DNA from 4 places in the Streptomyces sp. NPDC055962 genome. Region 1 is predicted to be linked to each of the others. Evidence: riboswitches for the same ligand, from Rfam matches in the RefSeq annotation. Region 1 holds a riboswitch; each other region holds the start of a gene.

Region 1 (5,215 bases):
AGGCGGTCACGGCGTGGGCCGCCGGTGGCCCCGATGAGGCCGCGCGGGGTCTGGCCGCGCGGTTGCCCGTCCGGACCGCGGTCCTGCTCGAAGGCCCGAGCGACGTCGCCGCGGTCGACGCACTGGCCGCGGCGCACGGCCGGGACCTGGCGGCCGAGGGGATCTGCGTCCTGCCGATGGGCGGCGCGATGAACATCGGACGCTACGCCCGCCTCCTCGGACCGCCCGGCCTGGACCTCGCCCTCACCGGGCTGTGCGACGAGAACGAATCGGGCTGCTTCGCCCGCGGCCTGGAGCGGGCCGGTGCGGCGCGGGAGGGCTTCTTCGTCTGCGCGGCGGATCTGGAGGACGAGCTCATACGCGCGCTGGGCGTGGCCCGGGTGAAGGAGCTCGTACAGGCGGAGGGGGATCTGCGCCCCCTCCAGACCTTCCTGAACCAGCCCGCGCAGCAGGGTCGCGCACCGCAGCAGCAGTTGCGGCGCTTCCTCGGCACGAAGAAGGGCCGCAAGATCCGCTACGGCCATGTGCTGGTCGAGGCGCTCGGCTCCGGGCGTGTGCCCGCCCCGCTCGACAGCCTGCTCGCCGGTCTCTGACCGCTCTGCACCCTGCCGGTACGGGCGTAAGGGCCGCATCGCGCACGGCGTTTGCGGGCCGGGGCGGTCAGTTCGACACATGACGCACGCCGCGCTCGACGAACCGGAGAGGTACGGCCGCCGCCTGCCCTGCGCCGACCCGGTCCGAGGACACGGCGTGAGCCGTCCGGGCGGGCGGGGCACCGGACCTCCGGCCGGCTGCCGGGGCGGCGGCGCACCGGCAGCCGGCATCCACCGTTCAGGATGGTGAGTTTGTCCACACCGCCGGATCGCGCCGCCCCGCCGGTGGGCCGTGACGGCCGGCTCGTGCGTGGAGCGGCCGGGGGCACGGGCCGGGCCAGGGGCGGGCGGGGCGGCTCCGTCCCGGGGCGGCGGACGTACGGCGGCCGCGGTGAACCCGGCCGCGGCCGTGGAGCCCCGCGGTCGCGGGCGGATGGGCGTGCTTGTCATCGCCCCCCACCTGGCACTACTGTCGCCACGCCTTGGTGAACGGGAAATCCGGTGTGATGCCGGTGCGGCCCTCGCCACTGTGATCGGGAAGTCCGGCTCCGGCCCTCGCGGGCAGCCACTGGGTCCTTGTGACCCGGGAAGGCGGAGTCGGACGGTGTCACCCGTCAGCCAGGAGACCGGCCAGGGCACTTCAACCATCCACGAGGTGCTGGAGAGGGTCTGCTGAGCCATGCACATAGCCGAGGGTTTTCTGCCTCCGGCGCACGCGATCGCCTGGGGCGTCGCGTCCGCGCCGTTTGTCGTACACGGAGTCCGGTCACTCACACGTGAGGTCCGGGAGAACCCTGAGAGCACCCTGCTCCTGGGCGCTTCCGGAGCCTTCACCTTCGTCCTATCCGCCCTGAAGATCCCTTCCGTCACGGGGAGTTGCTCCCATCCCACCGGCACAGGGCTGGGCGCCATCCTGTTCCGGCCGCCGATCATGGCGGTGCTGGGCACCATCACACTGCTCTTCCAGGCGCTGCTGCTCGCGCACGGAGGGCTGACCACGCTCGGGGCCAACGTCTTCTCGATGGCGATCGTGGGCCCCTGGGCCGGCTACGCGGTGTACCGGCTGCTGCGCCGGTACGACGTGCCGTTGATGGTCGCGGTCTTCTTCGCCGCGTTCGTCGCCGACCTGTCCACCTACTGCGTCACCAGTGTCCAGCTCGCGCTCGCCTTCCCCGACCCGGGCACCGGGTTCCTCGGCGCGCTGGGGAAGTTCGGTTCCATCTTCGCGGTCACCCAGATCCCGCTCGCGGTGAGCGAAGGGCTCCTGACCGTGCTGGTCATGCGGCTCCTCGTGCAGTCCAGCAAGGGTGATCTGACCCGGCTCGGCGTGTTCCTCGCCGGCAAGCGGGCCCGGACCACGACGGACGAGAAGACCGAGGCGATGGCCCGATGAACAAGAACACGAAGATCAACGCCCTTCTGCTGCTCGTCGTGGCCGCCCTGGCCGTCCTGCCGCTCGTCCTCGGGCTCGGCGACGACAAGGAGGAGCCGTTCGCGGGCGCGGACGCCCAGGCGGAGACGGCGATCACCGAGATCGATCCCGGGTACGAACCCTGGTTCTCCCCGCTGTACGAACCGCCCTCCGGTGAGATCGAGTCGGCGCTGTTCGCGCTCCAGGCGGCGCTCGGCGCGGGCGTCCTCGCCTACTACTTCGGTCTGCGGCGCGGGCGCCGTCAGGGCGAACTGCGCGCGGGGGAAGCGCAGGACGGCGGGGGTGCCCCTGCCGGGACCGGGGAGTCACCGGCGCGGGGGGCCTGAGCCCACGTGCTGCCGATCGACGCGGCGGCGCACAGCAGTCGCTGGCGCCGCCGCCACCCCGTCGACAAGGCCGTGCTCGGACTGGGGCTGACGGTGCTGGCGATCTCGCTGCCACCGTGGCCCGGTGCCGTCCTGGTCCTCGTCACCGCGGTCTGCGTACTCCTGGGTCCGGCCGGCGTGCCGGCCCGCCATCTGTGGCGGGCCTACCGGGTGCCCCTGGGCTTCTGCGTCACCGGGGCGGTGACACTCCTCGTCCAGGTCGGCGGGCCGGAGGGGCTCGTCGGTCTGGCCGACGGCGGGCCGGTCCGTGCCGGGGAACTGCTGCTGCGCACCTCGGCCGCGTCCCTCGGTGTCCTGCTGTTCGCCTTCACCACACCGATGTCCGACCTGCTGCCCCGGCTGGTCGGGGCGGGGGTGCCCGCTGCGGTGGTGGACGTCGCCCTGGTGACCTACCGCATGAGCTTCCTGCTCCTCGACTCGATGCGCCGGATCCGGGAGGCCCAGGCCGCCCGGCTCGGCCACACCACCCGGGCGGCGTCCTGGCGTTCCCTGGCCGGGCTCGGAGCCACCGCCTTCATCAGGGCCTTCGACCGCGCGGCACGGCTCCAGTCGGGGCTGGCCGGGCGCGGCTACGACGGCACCTTGCGCGTCCTGGTGCCCGAGGCGCGTGTCTCCGCCCGGTTCACGGCCGCGAGTGCGCTGCTGCTCGCGGCCCTCACCGCACTGACCTTCGCCCTGGAAAGGCCGCTGTCATGAGCGATTCCGTGCTGCTCGCCCTTCGGGGCGCGTCCTTCGCGTACGAGGACGGTCCCGCCGTGCTCAGCGGCCTCGACTTCGAGGCGCGCGAAGGGCGCGCGCTCGCCCTGCTGGGCAGGAACGGCAGTGGCAAGACGACGCTGATGCGGCTCCTCAGCGGTGGACTGCGTCCGAAGGAAGGGCGGTTGACCGTCGAGGACCGTCCGGTCACGTACGACCGGAAGGGGCTGACCCGGCTGCGTACGACGGTCCAGCTGGTGGTGCAGGACCCGGACGACCAGTTGTTCGCCGCCTCCGTCTCCCAGGACGTGTCGTTCGGGCCGCTCAATCTCGGCCTGTCCACCGAGGAGGTCCGAGCGCGGGTGGACGAGGCGCTCGCCGCCTTGGACATCACGGCTCTGGCGGACCGGCCGACCCACCTCCTCTCCTACGGGCAGCGCAAACGGACCGCCATCGCGGGCGCGGTCGCGATGCGTCCCCGTGTGCTGATCCTCGACGAGCCGACCGCCGGGCTCGATCCGGACGGTCAGGAGCGGCTGCTCGACACGCTCGGCACCCTGCGCGGTGGTGGCACCACCGTCGTGATGGCCACGCACGACGTGGACCTCGCGCTGCGGTGGGCCGACGACGTCGCGCTCCTCACCCCGTCCGGTGTCCGGGCCGGGTCCGCGCCCGAGACGCTGGCCCGCACGGATCTGCTGCGGGAGGCCGGACTCCGGCTGCCGTGGGGTGTCGCGACCACTCAGCTCCTGCGTGCTCACGGGCTGTTGGCGGCGACGGCGACGGGCCCCAGGACCCCGGAGCAGCTCGCGGCGGACTTCGTCCCGCCGGCCGTCGCCGTCAGGACCCCGGCGGAGTCCTGACGGCGCGCCCGGAAGGACCGGCGCACGGGGTTACCGCCCGGCCGGCGCCCCGCTCGGGGCCGGCAGGAAGCCCGTCCCGTGGAAGTACGTCAGATAGCGGGTCACGACCTCGTCGGTGAGCGGGGGCAGGTGGACTCCCAGAGCCGCGGTGGCCTCCGCCGTACGCCGGGAGTCGAAGCGGCGGCGGTCGTGCGTGCCGGTCCGGGGCCGCCCCGTCTCGCCGAGGAACAACTGCGCGGCGTTGTCGTGCTGTCCCGCGACGAGGTCCTGCCACCGGGACGCGGGGACGGTGCGCAGGTCGTGCCCGAGCCGGCCCGCCACCTCGAAGACGCGTTCCAGGCCGGGCGCGTCCGGGTTGGTGAAGTGGTACGTCTCCACGCCGTCCCGCCCGGTCAGGGCCAGCGCGACGACGGCCGCGCTGACGTGGTCCACGGGCACCCAGTCCGTCGACCCGTACGGCAGGTCGGGCACCGCTCCCGCCTGGAGGCACCCCTTGATGAGCTGCCACAGCAGATCGCGGTCCTGGCAGGCACCGGTGACGGTGTCGCCGCTGATGCGGCCGGGGCGGTGGACGGTCACGGGCAGACCGCGCTCGCGGGCCAGCGCGACCAGCCCTTCGGCGACCCACTTGCTCTGCGCGTACCCGTCCGGAAGGCCGGACGGCGGCCCCGTCGGGCTCTCCTCCGTGAGGGCGGCGTTCCCCGTCCCGCCCTCCGGGGCGTAGACGCCGGTGGTCGAGACGTAGTGCATCCCGGGCGAGGCGGAGTCGGCGAGGAGGCGCAGCAGTTCCTCCGTGCCGGCCACGTTGGGAGCGCGCAGGTCTCCGTACCCGGCCGCGAAGTTGACGTGCGCGCCGTTGTGCAGGACGGGGCCCAGCCGGCGGGCCAGGGCGGCCCGGGTCCCGGGGGACAGTCCCAGCCCGGGGGCGGCGAGGTCGCCGGGGACGGGGTGGATCAGCGCGGCGTACCGGGGGTGCCAGAGGCCGTAGTGCTCCAGGTTGGTCCGCAGCCGGTGGGCCGCGCGCCGCTCGTCCCCGGCCCGTACGAGGCAGTCGACGGGGCCGTCGGTGGTCTCGATGAGATCGCGCAGGAGGAAGGCACCGAGGAAGCCCGAAGCGCCGGTCAGGAAGGGCCGGGTGCCCGGGCGCAGGGTTCTGCGGCCCGCCGGCCCCTCCGGGGCGGCGACGGCGCGGCCCGCACCCGTGATGTCCGCGGGCAGTACGACCTCGGCCGCCAGATCGGGCGT
Region 2 (5,215 bases), on a different contig from region 1:
CAGGAACAGGTTGAGCGACTGGCTCTGGTCGAGGAACGGGGTACGGGCCGCCGCCATGTCGATCAGGCCGCGCTGCGGGATCTCCCACGCCGTGCGGTACAGAGCCCGCACGTCCTCGGGGATCCAGGCGAAGCCCTGCACGGACCCGCTCGCCTCGCGCAGCGCCTCGCGGGTGCGGGCGTCCCAGACGCCCAGCCGCTTCAGCTCGTCCACCAGGTAGGCGTTGACCTGGAGGAACTCGCCGCTGAGCGTCTCGCGCTTGAAGAGGTTGGAGACCTGCGGCTCGATGCACTCGTACACCCCGGCGATCGAGGCGATCGTCGCCGTCGGCGCGATGGCCAGCAGCAGGGAGTTGCGCATCCCGCTCTTCGCGACGCGGGCGCGCAGCGCGTCCCAGCGCTCCGGCCAGTGCAGTTCGGTGTCGTAGTGGTCGGGGTGCAGCACGCCGCGCGCGGCACGGGTCTCGGACCAGGCGGGCAGCGGGCCCGACCGCTCGGCCAGACCGCAGGAGGCCTCGTACGCGGCGAGCATGATCCGCTCGGAGATCTTCGTGGAGAGCGCGCGGGCCTCGGGGGAGTCGAAGGGCAGGCGCAGCTGGAAGAAGACGTCCTGGAGGCCCATCGCGCCCAGACCCACCGGGCGCCAGCGGGCGTTGGAGCGCCCGGCCTGCTCGGTCGGGTAGAAGTTGATGTCCACGACCCGGTCGAGGAAGGTCACCGCAGTGCGGACGGTGGCGTCCAGCCGCTCCCAGTCGATCGAACCGTCGGCGACGAACGCGCCGAGGTTGACCGAACCGAGGTTGCAGACGGCCGTCTCACCGTCGTCGGTGACCTCCAGGATCTCGGTGCAGAGGTTCGAGGAGTGCACGACGCGGCCCGGCTCCGCGGTCTGGTTCGCCGTGCGGTTGGAGGCGTCCTTGAACGTCATCCAGCCCTGCCCGGTCTGCGCGAGGGTGCGCATCATCCGGCCGTACAGCTCGCGGGCCGGCATCGTCTTGCGGGCCAGCCCCTTCGCCTCGGCGGCGCGGTACGCCGCGTCGAACGCGTCGCCCCACAGGTCCACCAGCTCCGGGGCGTCCGCGGGGGAGAACAGCGACCACTCCGTGTCCGCGTCCACGCGGCGCATGAACTCGTCCGGGATCCAGTGCGCGAGGTTGAGGTTGTGCGTACGCCGCTGGTCCTCTCCGGTGTTGTCGCGCAGCTCCAGGAACTCCTCGATGTCCGCGTGCCAGGTCTCCAGGTAGACAGCGGCGGCCCCCTTGCGCCGGCCCCCCTGGTTGACGGCGGCGACCGAGGCGTCCAGCGTCTTCAGGAACGGGACGATGCCGTTGGAGTGCCCGTTGGTCCCCCGGATGAGTGAACCCCGGGCGCGGATACGGGAGTACGAGAGGCCGATGCCGCCCGCGTGCTTCGAGAGGCGCGCCACCTGGTGGTACCGGTCGTAGATCGAGTCGAGCTCGTCCAGCGGCGAGTCCAGCAGGTAGCAGGAGGACATCTGCGGGTGCCGGGTGCCGGAGTTGAAGAGGGTGGGGGAGGACGGAAGGTAGTCGAGCCGGCTCATCAGTCCGTACAGCGCGGCGACTTCGCCCAGGGCGCGCTCGGAGGTGTCCTCGGCGAGACCGGCGGCCACGCGCAGCATGAAGTGCTGCGGCGTCTCGACGACCTCCCGTGTGATCGGGTGGCGCAGCAGGTACCGGCTGTGCAGCGTCCGCAGCCCGAAGTAGCCGAAGCGGTCGTCGGCGCCGTCGGTGAGGGCCTGGTCGACCAGGGCGTCGAGGGCGGCGGCGTGCAGCGTGACGAACTCGGCCGTCCGGTCCGCGATCAGGCCCTCGCGGTGTCCGACGGCGACCGACGCCGAGAAGGAGACGGCCCCCTGGCCGGCGGCCTCGTCCGCGATGGCCAGGGTGAGGAGCCGGGCCGCGAGCCGGGAGTAGGCCGGGTCCTCGGAGATCAGGCCGGCGGCGGCCTCGGTGGCCAGCGAGCGCAGCTCGGCCTCGTCCGACCGCGCGTTGCGGCCGCGCAGCGCGGCGGCGGCGACCCGTCCGGGGTCGGTGTCGGGCAGATCGGCGGTGAGACCGGTCAGGGTCCGCAGGAGTGCGGTCCCGGGCGCGTCGGTCGTGCGGCCTTCGAGTTCCGCGGCTGAAACCGGGTCTGCTGGCGCGATGGTCACTGGGGCTATCCCTCGCTCGGCTCAGGGCCTGCGGGAGCGGGGCAGCCGGACACGACGGCACCCGGGAAGGGGGGCACGGCGCACGGCGTCCACCGGCCCTCCGCGGGGCCCGGACGTCTCTGCGTCCGGTTCGGTCGAGCCGGACGCGCTGCCGACAGGTCTTCGGACTCCGCGATGCGCGAAAGCGCACCGATCACACCGTTGCGGGACAGTTCCGGATTCGCACCGGATTCCCCTGCGGCGACAGCGAGGTCGAGCATACATGTGGGGGCCGCTGGTTATGGCAGCCCCCAGATGTAGTGTCGTGCTGGGTCAGAAGGCCAGGCGGAACGTCAGGAGGGTGAAGCCCGGCACAGGGCTCCAGTCCCGCTCAGGCGTCCGTACGAAGCCCAGGCGGCGGTAGATGCGGTGGGCGGCCTCCATGGACGACTGGGTCGACAGGACGATCCCGGAGAGCCCCTCGGCGGCACGTGCGCGGTCGACACAGGCCTGCACGAGCGCCTCGCCTGCACCGCGGCCACGCGCCTTCGCGGAGACGGCCAGCATCCGGAACTCGGCTTCGTCCTCCCCGGCGATGTCCGCCCAGGGGCTTCCGGGCGCGACGTACGTGACCCCGCCCAGCACGCCGTCGTCGGCGTCCGCGGCGACCAGCACCAGGGCCTCGGCGGCCCGGCGCCCGACGGCGCGAAGCTGTTCCAGATAGGGGTCGTCGGCGTCGAAGTCCAGCAGCCCGTCGTCGAGGTACGCCTGGGCGGTCATCTCACCCAGGGCCTCGTGCTCCTCGGTGCGGACCGGTCTGATCGAGACATCCATGGGAGCCAGTCTGCACCGGCCCGCGGGCCGGGCGCACGGCCTTTCCGAGGCGGCGCCGACATGCTCCGGCCCACGCGCGCGGACGTCCCGGCGGGGAGACCCCGCCGGGACGGACGACGCGAGGCCTACGCTCGTTGCAGCGGTTCCTCGTCCCCGGGGGCGCCCACCGTGGCCGGCGGGAGTTCGGCCTTGACGCCCGGGTCGCCGACGTCGGCCGTGTAGTCGGACGGAGAGGTCTCGTCCACACCGGCCGGGGCCTTCAGCGCGTTCAGGACGAAGGTCAGCACGACCACGACGACGATGTTCAGCACGATCGCGGTGAGACCGATGTAGCCGATCTCGCCGATGCCCGGGATCTCCTTCGAGGACCCGCCGAAGTGCTTCTGGGTCGGGCTGGCGACGCCGTACGCGGCCACCGTGCCGTAGATCATGCCGACCGCCCAGCCGGCGATGAGGGCCCAGCGGTGGAACCACCGGGTGAACAGGCCGCCCACCAGGGCCGGCATCGTCTGGAGGATCCAGATGCCGCCCAGCAGCTGGAAGTTGATCGCCACCGTCTTGTCCATGGTGAGGACGAAGGCGAGCGCACCGACCTTCACCAGCAGCGAGACCAGCTTGGAGACCTTGGTCTCCTGCGCCGGGGTCGCGTCGGGCTTGATGAAGTCCTTGTAGATGTTGCGGGTGAAGAGGTTCGCCGCGGCGATCGACATGATCGCGGCGGGCACCAGGGCGCCGATGCCGATCGCGGCGAAGGCCACGCCCGCGAACCAGTCGGGGAACATGTTCTCGAACAGCTGCGGGATCGCGAGCTGGCCGTTGTCCACCTTGATGCCGGCGGCGATCGCCATGAAGCCGAGCAGGGCGAGCAGGCCCAGCATCAGCGAGTACAGCGGCAGGATCGTGGTGTTGCGCCGGATCACCTCACGGCTGCGGCTGGAGAGCGTCGCCGTGATCGAGTGGGGGTACATGAAGAGCGCCAGCGCCGAGCCGAGCGCCAGCGTGGCGTAACCCCACTGGCCCATGTCCCCGGGGACGAGTGCTCCGCGCGGCTTGCCCGTCGCCTCGTTGGTCTGGGCGAACGCCTCGCCCGCCTTCGCGAAGATGTCGTCGAAGCCGCCGAGCTTGATCGGGATGTAGATGATGGCCACCGCGATGACCAGGTAGATCAGGCCGTCCTTGACGAACGCGATGAGCGCGGGTGCGCGCAGCCCCGAGGAGTACGTGTACGCGGCGAGGACGGCGAACGCGATCAGCAGCGGCAGGTCCTTGACGAACCAGTGCGTGTTCTCGCCGCCGCCGACGCCCATGACGTCCAGCACGGCCTGGATGCCGACGAGCTGGAGCGCGATGTACGGCATGGTGGCGAGGATGCCCGTGAGGGCGACCGCCAGCGAGAGCCCCTTCGAGCCGAACCGGCCCCGGACGAAGTCCGAGGTGGTGACGTAGCCGTGCTTGTGCGAGACCGACCACAGGCGCGGCAGGAAGGTGAAGATCAGCGGGTACACGAGGATCGTGTAGGGGACGGCGAAGAAGCCGGCCGCGCCCGCCGCGTAGATCGCCGCGGGCACCGCGACGAAGGTGTACGCCGTGTAGAGGTCGCCGCCGAGCAGGAACCAGGTGACCCAGGTGCCGAACGACCTCCCGCCCAGCCCCCATTCGTCGAGGCTCGCCTCGTTCTCGGCCTTGCGCCAGCGCGCCGCCATGAATCCGATGACCGTCACGGCCAGGAAGAAGAAGATGAACACGGCGAGTGCCACGCCGTTCACGCCGTCCTTCATGCGGACGCACCCCCCTTGCGGGCGCGCTGGTCACGCTGCCACAGCTTGTACGCGATCATGGTCAGCGCGGTCGAGACGAGCACCCAGAGCATCTGGTACCAGTAGAAGAACGGGATGCCGATGAAGGTCGGTTCGACCTTCGCGTACGAGCTCACCCAGAGCATCGCCACGAACGGGGCGATCAGGCAGAGCGCGATGACCACCCTGGCGGGTGTCACCGCCGGTGCTGCCGGTGGGTTCGCATCGGTTTCTTCTGGCATGTGGCGACTCCGTCCCCTCGCTGATCACCTGGTGTAATGCGCAGGAAATCTAGGCGAGAGGTCCGCCCACCGTCACCCCCCGTCCGCATTGCGGTCCTGCAACGGTCCGGTGTCGCCCGAAATGACTGATCCCCCTGTCCGCACAGGGGGATCGGCCGCGCCGGAGGTCCGGGACGTCTAGTCGGTCGGACGCTT
Region 3 (5,215 bases), on a different contig from region 1:
TGCCGGATGTCCAGGTGGTTGGTGGGCTCGTCGAGCACGAGGAGAGCGGGCTGCTGGGCGAGGGCCCGGGCGATGAGGACGCGTTGGCGTTCACCGCCGGAGAGCCGGTCGAAGGGGCGTTCGGCGAGGTGGGTGACATCCACCGCGGAGAGGGCGTCGTCGACGAGGGCGGTGTCCTCCGCCGTGTCGCCGTCGAGCAGCCGCTTGTGGGGGGTACGCCCCATGGCGACGACGTCGCGGACGGCGAGGTCGAAGTCGGCCGCCGAGTCCTGGACCACCGCGGCGACGGTGCGGGCCAGCAGGCGTACGGGCATGGCCCAGGCATCGGTGCCGTCGACGCGGACCGTGCCCGCGGCGGGACGCAGGACCCGGTACACGGCGCGCAGGAGGCTGGACTTGCCGCTGCCGTTGGGGCCGACCAGACCGATCACCTGGCCGTCCGACGCGGTGAGGGAGATGTCGCGCACCAGGTGGCGGGCGCCTGCGGTGAGGGTCAGATTCTCGACGGACAGGTCGGCGGCGGGGTTCATACGGCTCCTCCGCCGGTCGCGCGCCGGGCGTCCCTGCGCATCAGCCACAGGAAGAACGGCCCGCCGCAGAGCGCGGTGAGCACACCGACCGGAATCTCCAGGGGGGCGGCGACCGTGCGGGCCGCGATGTCGGCCCAGATCAGGAACACCGCGCCGGCGAGGGCGGCCGCAGGCAGTACCCGGCGGTGGTCGCCGCCCACGAACAGACGCACCGTGTGAGGCAGTATCAGACCGACGAAGCCGATCGGTCCGGCCGCCGCGACCAGCACTCCGGTGACCAGGGAGAGCAGTACGAACATCCGGGCCCTGAAGCGGGCCACGTCCAGGCCCATGGTGGTCGCGGCCTCCTCACCGGCCAGCAGCAGGTTGAGGTTGCGTGACTGGACCAGGAGGACGCCGATGCCTGCCGACACGGCCAGGACCGGGAGCAGGAGCGTGTCCCGGTCGACGCCGCCCAGGCCGCCGAGGGTCCAGGCGAGTACGGCCCGGGCCTCGTTGCCCCGGTCCGTGGTGAGCAGCAGCAGGTCCAGGACGGCGGTGAGCACCGCCGCGATCGCCACGCCGGACAGCACCAGCCGCGTGGAGGTGATGCGTCCTCCGGCGCGGGCGGTGACGTAGACGAGGACCAGTGCGCCGAGTGCGCCGGCGAAGGCGGCACCGGAGAGGGAGAGCGGTCCCAGGAAGCCCATGCCGAAGACGATGACCGTGACGGCGCCGAGGGACGCCCCGGAGGAGACCCCGAGCAGGTAGGGCTCCGCGAGCGGGTTGCGGATCAGTGCCTGCATCGCGGTGCCGACCACGGCGAGCCCGGCACCGGTCACCGCCCCCAGCAGGACACGGGGTGCCCGGACGTCGAGCACGATGGTCTCCCGCGCTCCCGACCAGCCGGCTTCCGTCCAGTCGGCTCCGAGCGCGTGCGTCACGATGCCCCAGACCTGGCCGGGTGGCACGTGGACCGAGCCGATGGCCAGCCCCGCGGTCGCGGACGCCACGAGCAGCGCGGCCAGCACGCCCAGTCCGCACGCGAAGGGCGCGCGGCGGCCCGGCGCGGGTCCGGACCTCTTTCCGGCGGACACGGGCCGACCGGCGGGTGCCCCGGTGGCGGCGGGCGTCACCGGAAGCTCTCCGGGTGCAGCCCCCGGGCCAGGTCGTCCACCGCGTACGCGGAGCGGATGCCGACCAGCGTCGCGGTCAGGGGCAGGACGACGAACCGCTTGTTCCTCACCGCGGGGACGTCGGCGAGGGCGTCCTGGGCGAGCAGGAACTTCTTCTTCTGCTCGACGCTTCCGGAGCCGGCGTAGTCGTAGACGGCGATGACCTCGGGGCGGCGTTCCACCACCTGCTCCCAGGAGACGTCACCGAAGACGTCGTCCAGATCGGCGAAGACGTTCCTTCCGCCGGCCAGCCGGATCAGGTCGGTGCCCAGCCCCTTCCCGCCCGCCGTGAACGCGCTCTTGTCTCCGCTGTCGTAGACGAAGACCGGCACATCCGGCCGGTCCTCGACGGCGGACTTCGCCTGGCCGACGCGGTCCTCCAGGTCGGAGACCAGTTTCTCGGCACGGCCGGAGACGCCGAAGATCTTGCCGATGGTGCGGACCTCGGCGTAGGTGTCCTCGACCGTCACCCGCTTCCTTCCGCAGTACTCGCGGTTGAGCTGCGTGTCGATCCCGGCGTCGGCGAACGCTTCCCGGGAGCGGCCTTCCTTCTCGGCGAAGGCACTGCCGTAGCCGCCGTAGACGAGGTCGGGTTCGGAATCGAGGATCTTCTCGAAGGACGGCTCGCGCCGGGCGAGTTCGGGTATCGCCTCGAAGTCCTTCCTCAACTCGGGCAGGACGGCCGAGTCGGGGAAGGCGGTGCCCACCATGCGGTCCTTCAGACCGAGGGCGAGCATCAGTTCGGCAGGATGCTGATGGATCGTGACCACCCGGGACGGCGGCCTCTCGTAGGTCGTCCTGACCCCGCAGTTGTCGATGGTGACCGGAAAGCCCTCCGGTGACGACGCCGTATCCGCGGGCTTCGCGGCGCTGCCGCCGGACGAGCCGCAGCCAGCGGTCAGCAGGGCGGCCGACAGGGCAAGGGCCGCGGCCGCGCCCCGCAGGGCCGGGTGCCGGCGGGCCGGGAAGGAACCCGCGCGGGCAGGGGTGGGCAAGGGATACACGTAGAGCCTCCTGGGGAGTCCGCGCTCCTCGGAACGGGCCCGCGACAGGCCAGTCTCCTGACTTCCGGCGGGTTCCTCTTCTGCACACGGCGTACGGATGAGGACGGACCGCAGGTCACAGTGGCGGGACCGTGCCGGACTCACACCGGCTTCCTGATTCCCATCGCGGCGATGACCTGGCGATATTACGTTTCTTCGCGTCGCGGGCATAGTGCCCCCCTGCTGTCACCACAGCGAAAGGGTGGAAGTATGACCGGAGCAACAGGCGACTGCGGTCCGAGGAAGCCGGTGAGAATCCGGCGCGGTCCCGCCACTGTGATCGGCGAGCGAGCCCCGCACACGACCACTGCCCCCACGGGTGGGAAGGCGCGGCGCGAGCTTCGACCCGAGAGCCAGGAGACTCACGCGGTCGCCTCCTCGACGGACCACCGGGGCGGGTCTCCCCGGAAGAGAGGAACGATCCCGCATGCCTGCCCGCACCCTCCCGACCGGCCGCGAACCTGTTCCCTGCCGGATCGTCCTGTGCCGTGACTGCTGCTGCGGCACCCCGAAGGTGACCGGCGTGGACCACGCCGCCCGGACCGAGCGGCTGAGTGCCCGGGCGCCGGTCCGGTTCTGCGCCTGTCCGGACCTCTGCGAGCAGGCCGACGTCATCGTCGTGCAGCCCTCCGCCGAGGGCCCTGCGGTCGGCGCACGACCCGTCTCGCCGAGACTGGTCAACGATCCGGACGCCACCGAAAACATCGCCGCATGGGCCACGGCCGGCGGGCCAGGAGTCCTACCCCAGCCGGATGTTCCCGACCTCTGCACCCTCACACCGCCACGCCGGCACACGACCCCCCGGCCTTGACGACGGCAGCCCGGACCGAGAGGCAGGACCCGTGGACGACGCCCGCGCACCAGCCGCATCCGTCACCGCCGCGCTGCACGACGTGGCGGGGATCGGAGGCTTCTTCGCCCTCAGGATCGGTGGCGAGGACGACGGCTGGCATCCGCTCGCCCGCTCCTACGCGGAGGGCTTCAGCGACCTCGCCGAGGCCGTCGCCCGCCGCCACCACACCCCCGAAGCACGCATCGACGTCTCCGTCGCCCAGCTCGGACACGCCGCCCGCCTCTGGTCCCCGGCCCTGGCCTGCGTCGTACTCCACGGGATGGTCCCCGATCTGGAGGGGCTCCAGCGCGCCGACGACGGACCGGCCCTCAGGGTGCCCCGCCCCGCCGGCTGGTATGCCGACCGGCTCGGCGACGGTGCACCCCGTGCTCTCTACCAGCAGGTGACACGCCATCTGTCGGCACTGTCCGACGGACTGCGCGTCAAGGTCGCCCCGCGCCTGCTGGACGGCAACTCGGCGTCGGCCCTCGCCGGGGCGGCCCACGCCCTGCTTGCGGCACGCCCCGATGTACGCCGACCGCTCACCGCCCTGACGGCCACGCTCCTGGACACCGGACGACTGGCGGGCACGGGCGTGCTCACCGGACCCGAACTCGCCTTCCGCCGCCGGAGCTGCTGCCTCTACTACCGCGCGCCGCGCGGCTCGATGTGCGGAGACTGCGGACTGGCCGGGCGCCCGCGTGCATGAGCCGTGCGCGGCGCCGTCCCGAAGGGCAGGACCCAGGGCGACCGCCGGCGCGCCATGCTGCCCCGTCCCGGCCCTGCTGGCCGGCGCGATCGCCCTGCCGGCCCTGTCCGCACCAGCATGGAGGTTCGCAGCGAAGCCGGGCCCCGTCGAAGCCTTCGTTCCCGCGCTGATCTTCGCGATCCTCCTCGGGCCGTCCATGGACCACGAGGTGTTCCCCCTCTCCCGTTCTTCGGAGCCTTCGTCCTCAGCGACGACCGCATGCTCCAGCAGTTCGGGCTCCGCCCGGCCGTCGCCGTCCTGCTGGACGGCGTGGTCGTCCATCGGACAACGGGACTGCCTTCGCCCCGCACCACGGCGTGCGTTCCCCCGTACCGCACGCGGCGGCACCGGTCGGGGACGCGCCTGCCAGACTGCGTTCCATGACCATGCAGCCACGCCGGATCCTCGTCATCGGCATCGGATCGGGGGACCCCGACCATCTGACTCTGGGCGCGGTGAAGGCGCTGCGCCGCGCCGACGTCTTCTTCATCGTCGGAAAGGGGAACCACACGTCGTCGCTCACGGATCTGCGCCACCGCATGCTGGACGAGCACGCGCAGGCGCCGTACCGCGTGGTGGAGGTGGAGGACCCGAGCCGGGACCGGAGCCCGCTGGAGCGGGGCGACTACACCCGGGCCGTCCACGACTGGCGTACCCGTCGTGCGGACATCTTCGAGGACCTGATGCGCGACGAGATGACGGCCGAGCAGACCGGAGCCTTCCTCGTGTGGGGCGACCCGACGCTGTACGACAGCACGCTCGGGATCCTGGCCGACATCGAGGCCCGTGGGTCCTTCTCACCGGACGTCGAGGTCGTCCCCGGGATCAGCAGCGTCTCGTCGCTTGCCGCCCGGCACCGCATCCCGCTCAACCAGGTGGGCCGACCGGTCCACATCACACCGGCCCGC
Region 4 (5,215 bases), on a different contig from region 1:
GTCCGGGTCTCGGGCCAGCCGCGGGTCTTCAGGCCGCAGTCGGGGTTGACCCACAGCCGCTCCGCGGGGATGGCCTCGAGTCCCTTGCGGAGGAGGGCCACCGCCTCTCGGATGCTCGGGATGCGGGGTGAGTGGATGTCGTAGACTCCGGGGCCCGCCTCGCGAGGGTAGCCGTGCTCGGCGAGTTCGTGGGCGACCTGCATGTGGGAGCGGGCGGCCTCCAGGCTGATGACGTCGGCGTCGAGGTCGTCGATGGCCTCGACGATGTCGCCGAACTCGGCGTAGCACATGTGGGTGTGGATCTGGGTGTCCGGGCGCACACCGCTGGTGGTGAGCCGGAAGGATTCGGTGGCCCATGCGAGGTAGGCGGCGTGGTCGGCGGTGCGCAGGGGCAGGGTCTCACGCAGGGCCGGTTCGTCGACCTGGATGACCGAAGTCCCCGCGGCCTCCAGGTCGTTCACCTCGTCGCGCAGAGCGAGGGCGACCTGGCGGGCGGTGTCACCGAGGGGCTGGTCGTCGCGGACGAAGGACCAGGCGAGCATGGTGACCGGTCCGGTGAGCATGCCCTTGACGGGTCGTCCGGTCAGTGACTGGGCGTAGGAGGTCCAGCGCACCGTCATCGGATCCGGGCGGGAGATGTCGCCGGCGAGGACCGGCGGGCGGACGTAGCGGGTGCCGTAGGACTGGACCCATCCGTGTCGCGTGGCCAGGTAGCCGGTGAGCTGCTCGGCGAAGTACTGGACCATGTCGTTGCGTTCGGGCTCGCCGTGCACGAGGACGTCGAGGCCGGCCTTCTCCTGGAAGGAGATCACTTCGGCGATCTCCGCTTCGATCCGCTGGTCGTACCTGATGGTGTCGATCCTCCCGGCGCGCAGGTCGGCACGGGCCGCCCGCAGCTCACCGGTCTGCGGGAACGAACCGATTGTGGTCGTCGGCAGCAACGGCAGGGCGAGGTGGGCGCGCTGGGATGCGGCCCGCTCCGGATAGGGCTGGGACCGGCGGCCTTCCGCGTCGGTGACGGCGTCGGCCCTGGCCTGTACCACCGGGTCGTAGGTGACCGGGGAGTCGGCCCGGGAAGCGAGGTCGGCCCGATTGGCGGCGATCTGCTGGGCGATGGCGTCGGTGCCCGCGGTGAGCCCCGCGGCGAGAGTGACGACTTCCTTCGTCTTCTGCCGGGCGAAGGCGAGCCAGCGGAGGATCTCGGGATCGATGTCGCTTTCCGGCTCCGTGTCGAGAGGCACGTGCAGCAGGGAGCAGGAGGCGGCGACGTCGACCTGGTCGGCGAGTCCGAGCAGGGTGCCCAGTGTGGCGAGGGACTTCTCGTAGTCGTTGATCCAGATGTTGCGGCCGTTGACGACGCCCGCCACCAGGCGCTTGCCGGGGAGGCCACCGGCGGCGGCCAGGTCCTCGACGTTTCCGGCGGCCGACTCGGTGAAGTCGAGGGCGAGGCCCTCGACCGGGGACTTGGCCAGGACCGGCAGGGCGTCGCCGAGGCGGTCGAAGTACGAGGCGACCAGCAGGCGCGGCCGGTCGGTGAGGCCGCCGAGCTCACGGTAGGCGCGGGCGACGGCGTCGAGCTCGGCAGGGGTGCGGTCCTGGACGAGTGCGGGCTCGTCGAGCTGCACCCACGCGGCGCCCGCCGCGCGGAGGTCGGCGAGGACCTCGGCGTAGACGGGAAGGAGCCGGTCCAGCAGGGTCAGCGGTTCGAACTCGACGTCGACGCCGGGGGCGGGCTTGGCGAGCAGCAGGTAGGTGACGGGGCCGACGAGTACCGGGCGGGGGGTGTGACCGAGGGCGAGGGCCTCCCGGAACTCGGCCACCTGCTTCGCGGAGTCGGCGCAGAAGACGGTCTCCGGGGCGAGTTCGGGGACCAGGTAGTGGTAGTTCGTGTCGAACCACTTCGTCATCTCGAGGGGGGCGATGTCCTGGTTGCCCCGGGCCATCGCGAAGTAGCCGTCGAGTGCGTCGGCGCGGACGGCCGCGCGGTGCCGTTCGGGGACGGCGCCGACCATGACACTGGTGTCCAGGACATGGTCGTAGAACGAGAAGTCGCCGGACGGCACCTCGTGGATGCCGGCCTCGGCCAGCTGCCTCCAGTTCGAACGGCGCAGACCGGCCGCGGTCTCCCTGAGGGCGTCGGCGCTGACGCGGCCCTTCCAGTAGCCCTCGACGGCCTTCTTCAGTTCACGGTCGGGACCCTGGCGGGGGTAGCCGTACACGGTGGCTCGTGCTGCCGCGGCTGCGGGCTTCGCTGTCACGGAACTCTCCTTCGCGAGATGTGTCCTGGACATCCCGGGGACGGGACGTGGACGCGAAGGGACGACCGATCGGACGGGTCACGCCGGGAATGCACCGTGCGTGCCGCTCGATATGTGCGCCGACCCGCCCACGAGGTCACCGGGATCTCCGCACGCGACCGGTCGCGTGCGGGCAACGGGCAGGTCTTCGGACTCGCGGGCACGGGCGTCTCCGAAGAGGCGTCCTCCTAGTGGCCGTCGCTTCCCAGACCCTCCCGGGGCCAGTGCGTATGACGGCGTTCGTTCCCACTCACCGCTGCGGGGCAGTCCCGGATTCCCACCGGGTTCCCTCTTACGACGCATCCCGTCTGGCGGACGGGGGCGAACCAGCTGCACCCGACACCCTACGGGGCGGACGGAATGCGTACACCCCCGCCCACGATCCGGGACGGCCGGGCTGCTGGTCCGACCGCACCGTGGGGTGAGGAGCGGGGACAGAACCGTTCCGCTCACCACCCCTCCACGGCAGCGCGGGTCTCAGCCCCGCTCGTACGTGCCCGCGCCCGGTTTCCGGCCGGGCAGACCTGCCCCGACCATGCGCGTGAGCAGCGGTGGCGGGGCGTACAGAGGCTCCTCGGACTCGTCGTGGAGCGACAGGGCGAGGGAAGGAACGGCCGTGTCGAGCAGGGTGTTCACGACGGACCCCGCCCGTTCGGCGGAGAGAACCACGGTCGTGGCGAGCGGCGTCGCCACGGGCACCTCCGGGCGCGGCGAAGATCTCCGTTGCCGCCTCGGCCGCCGAACCGATCGATGGTCAGTGCGCAGACACCATGGGCCGGACCACGGGAATCATCAGGCGGCCCGGACCGTAGGGCCCGCCGTCGGTGTCAGCGCGGCGAACTCCAGTGGTGCGGACGGGTCGACCGACACGTCGAGCGGGGCCGGTTCGGCGCCGGAGCGGACCAGCAGGTCGCCCACCGCGGCGATCATGGCGCCGTTGTCGGTGCAGAGCGTCATGCGCGGCACGCGCAGCTCGATGCCGGCCGCAGCGCACCGTTGTCCGGCCAGCGCGCGGAAGCGGGAGTTCGCGGCCACGCCGCCGACGACGACCAGGGTCTTCACGGCGTGGTCGCGGCAGGCACGGACGGCCTTGCGGGTGAGGACGTCGGCGACGGCTTCCTGCAGGGCGGCCGCACCGTCGGCGATCGACGGTTCCTCGCCGCGCAGGCGGTGCTGCTCCACCCAGCGGGCGGCGGCCGTCTTGAGTCCGGAGAAGGAGAACGCGTACGGGTCGTCGCCGGCCTTGCTCAGGGGGCGGGGGAAGACCACGGCCTCCGGGTCGCCCGTCCTCGCGGCATGGTCGATGGCGGGCCCCCCGGGGTAGGGCAGGCCGAGGATGCGGGCGACCTTGTCGAAGCATTCACCGGCGGCGTCGTCGAGTGTGTCGCCCAGGTGCGGGATCGGCTCGCGCACCAGGTCCCGGACCAGGAGCAGCGAGGTGTGGCCGCCGGAGACGATCAGCACGACGCACGGCCGGGGCAGCGGGCCGTGTTCCAGCGTGTCGGCCGCGACATGCCCTGCGAGGTGATGCACGCCGTACAGCGGGACGCCTGCCGCATAGGCGAGGGATTTCGCTCCGGCGAGGCCGACCTGGAGGGCACCGGACAGGCCGGGGCCGGTGGTGACGGCCACCGCGTCGATCTGTCCGAGCCGCATCCCTGCCTCGGCCAGAGCCTGCCGCACGACCGGTGTGAACGCCTGGAGGTGGGCGCGCGAGGCGATCTCGGGCACCACGCCGCCGAAACGCGCGTGCTCCTCCATGCTCGACGCCACCACGTGGGCCAGCAGCCTTCCGTCCCGCACGATGCCCGCGCCGGTCTCATCGCACGACGACTCGATCCCCAGCACCACCGGTGCACCCACCACGGCCTCCTTCTGCATGCATATTGCTCTTGCAATATATGTGCAACAAGGCTCTGCTGGTGGACCGGGTGTTCAGCGCGCCGGAACGGGAGGGACGGTCAGGGGTGCCGGGCCACCGCCAGCGGTCAGGAGTGTGGCGACGCCGACCGATGCGTTCACCGGCCGCCCCGGGCGGCAGTGCGAACTCGGCACCGCGCAGGAGGCTCAGCGGCCGGTCCGGCCGGCGACCGCGGCCAAGGCGTCCTTGACCTCCTGTGCCACACGGGCCGCGTCCTCGGGGTCGTTCACCACGTCGGTCTCGGTCATGTCGATGACGAGGACCTCGCTGGCCGAGTAGTGCTGGTGCACCCACGCGTCGTATCCCGACCACAGCGTCCGGTAGTACTCGACCAGGCTGTCGTCCTGCTCGAAGTCACGTCCCCGCAGCCCGATGCGGTGCAGGACCGTTTCGAAGTCCGCCTTGAGGTAGACCATGAGGTCAGGAGCCTTGCGGTAGGGCAGGCCGTCGATCTCTCGCATCATCTCGTCCAGCAGTCCCTCGTACACCTGCAGTTCGAGCGAGCTGATCCGGCCCAGATCGTGGTTGACCTTGGCGAAGTACCAGTCCTCGTAGATGGACCGGTCGAGGACGTTGTCGTCCTGCTTGTACGCCTCCTTGATCGACGCGAACCGGGTCCTGAGGAAGTACAGCTGGAGGAGGAAGGGGTAGCGCTTGGCCTGGATCTCCTCGGGGCTCGCGGTGTAGAAGAGCGGAAGGATCGGGTTGTCTTCCACGCTCTCGTAGAAGACCTTGCTGCCGAGCTCTTTGGCCAGCAGTTCGGCCACGCTGGTCTTGCCGATCCCGATCATGCCTCCGACGCAGATCACGGACATACCTCGTTTCTCCCTGGGCGTCTTCTGTCTGTGGGCAGGTGGGCACCTCACGCCACTGGGACGCACGTGATTCCCGAGGTCTTCATGATCAGCGCCACGCGGCCCGTCCGGACCACGGTTCCGGAACGGTCCGATGTCCTGACCGGCGCGACCGCTCTGCGGCCGTGGCGCAGGAAAGCGAG

The links. A riboswitch is a leader RNA that binds a small molecule or an ion and turns the genes downstream of it on or off. The one in region 1 is predicted to bind cobalamin.
Positions count from the first base shown of each region.
Region 2: another riboswitch for cobalamin. It lies ahead of ACFC51_RS02545 (ribonucleoside-diphosphate reductase subunit alpha); the one in region 1 lies ahead of ACFC51_RS35205 (energy-coupling factor ABC transporter permease).
Region 3: another riboswitch for cobalamin. It lies ahead of ACFC51_RS28395 ((2Fe-2S) ferredoxin domain-containing protein); the one in region 1 lies ahead of ACFC51_RS35205 (energy-coupling factor ABC transporter permease).
Region 4: another riboswitch for cobalamin. It lies ahead of metE (5-methyltetrahydropteroyltriglutamate--homocysteine S-methyltransferase); the one in region 1 lies ahead of ACFC51_RS35205 (energy-coupling factor ABC transporter permease).

Region 1 is NZ_JBHJYN010000023.1:47,339-52,553, reverse strand. It holds gene ACFC51_RS35210 (TOPRIM nucleotidyl transferase/hydrolase domain-containing protein) at 1-593, shown strand, start outside; cobalamin riboswitch at 1,038-1,243, shown strand; gene ACFC51_RS35205 (energy-coupling factor ABC transporter permease) at 1,273-1,986, shown strand; gene ACFC51_RS35200 (energy-coupling factor ABC transporter substrate-binding protein) at 1,983-2,351, shown strand; gene cbiQ (cobalt ECF transporter T component CbiQ) at 2,358-3,107, shown strand; gene ACFC51_RS35190 (energy-coupling factor ABC transporter ATP-binding protein) at 3,104-3,970, shown strand; gene ACFC51_RS35185 (amino acid adenylation domain-containing protein) at 4,001-5,215, opposite strand, start outside.
Region 2 is NZ_JBHJYN010000001.1:571,949-577,163, reverse strand. It holds gene ACFC51_RS02545 (ribonucleoside-diphosphate reductase subunit alpha) at 1-2,169, opposite strand, end outside; cobalamin riboswitch at 2,305-2,441, opposite strand; gene ACFC51_RS02540 (GNAT family N-acetyltransferase) at 2,482-2,982, opposite strand; gene mctP (monocarboxylate uptake permease MctP) at 3,108-4,760, opposite strand; gene ACFC51_RS02530 (DUF3311 domain-containing protein) at 4,757-5,020, opposite strand; gene ACFC51_RS02525 (GntR family transcriptional regulator) at 5,198-5,215, opposite strand, start outside.
Region 3 is NZ_JBHJYN010000012.1:107,186-112,400, reverse strand. It holds gene ACFC51_RS28410 (ABC transporter ATP-binding protein) at 1-530, opposite strand, end outside; gene ACFC51_RS28405 (FecCD family ABC transporter permease) at 527-1,645, opposite strand; gene ACFC51_RS28400 (ABC transporter substrate-binding protein) at 1,642-2,679, opposite strand; cobalamin riboswitch at 2,718-2,883, opposite strand; cobalamin riboswitch at 2,967-3,091, shown strand; gene ACFC51_RS28395 ((2Fe-2S) ferredoxin domain-containing protein) at 3,155-3,538, shown strand; gene ACFC51_RS28390 ((2Fe-2S)-binding protein) at 3,570-4,268, shown strand; partial or broken gene ACFC51_RS28385 (hypothetical protein) at 4,393-4,586, shown strand; gene cobF (precorrin-6A synthase (deacetylating)) at 4,688-5,215, shown strand, end outside.
Region 4 is NZ_JBHJYN010000012.1:101,261-106,475, reverse strand. It holds gene metE (5-methyltetrahydropteroyltriglutamate--homocysteine S-methyltransferase) at 1-2,258, opposite strand, end outside; cobalamin riboswitch at 2,419-2,643, opposite strand; partial or broken gene ACFC51_RS28370 (3-hydroxyacyl-CoA dehydrogenase family protein) at 2,775-2,921, opposite strand; gene tsaD (tRNA (adenosine(37)-N6)-threonylcarbamoyltransferase complex transferase subunit TsaD) at 3,090-4,178, opposite strand; gene ACFC51_RS28360 (deoxynucleoside kinase) at 4,365-5,033, opposite strand.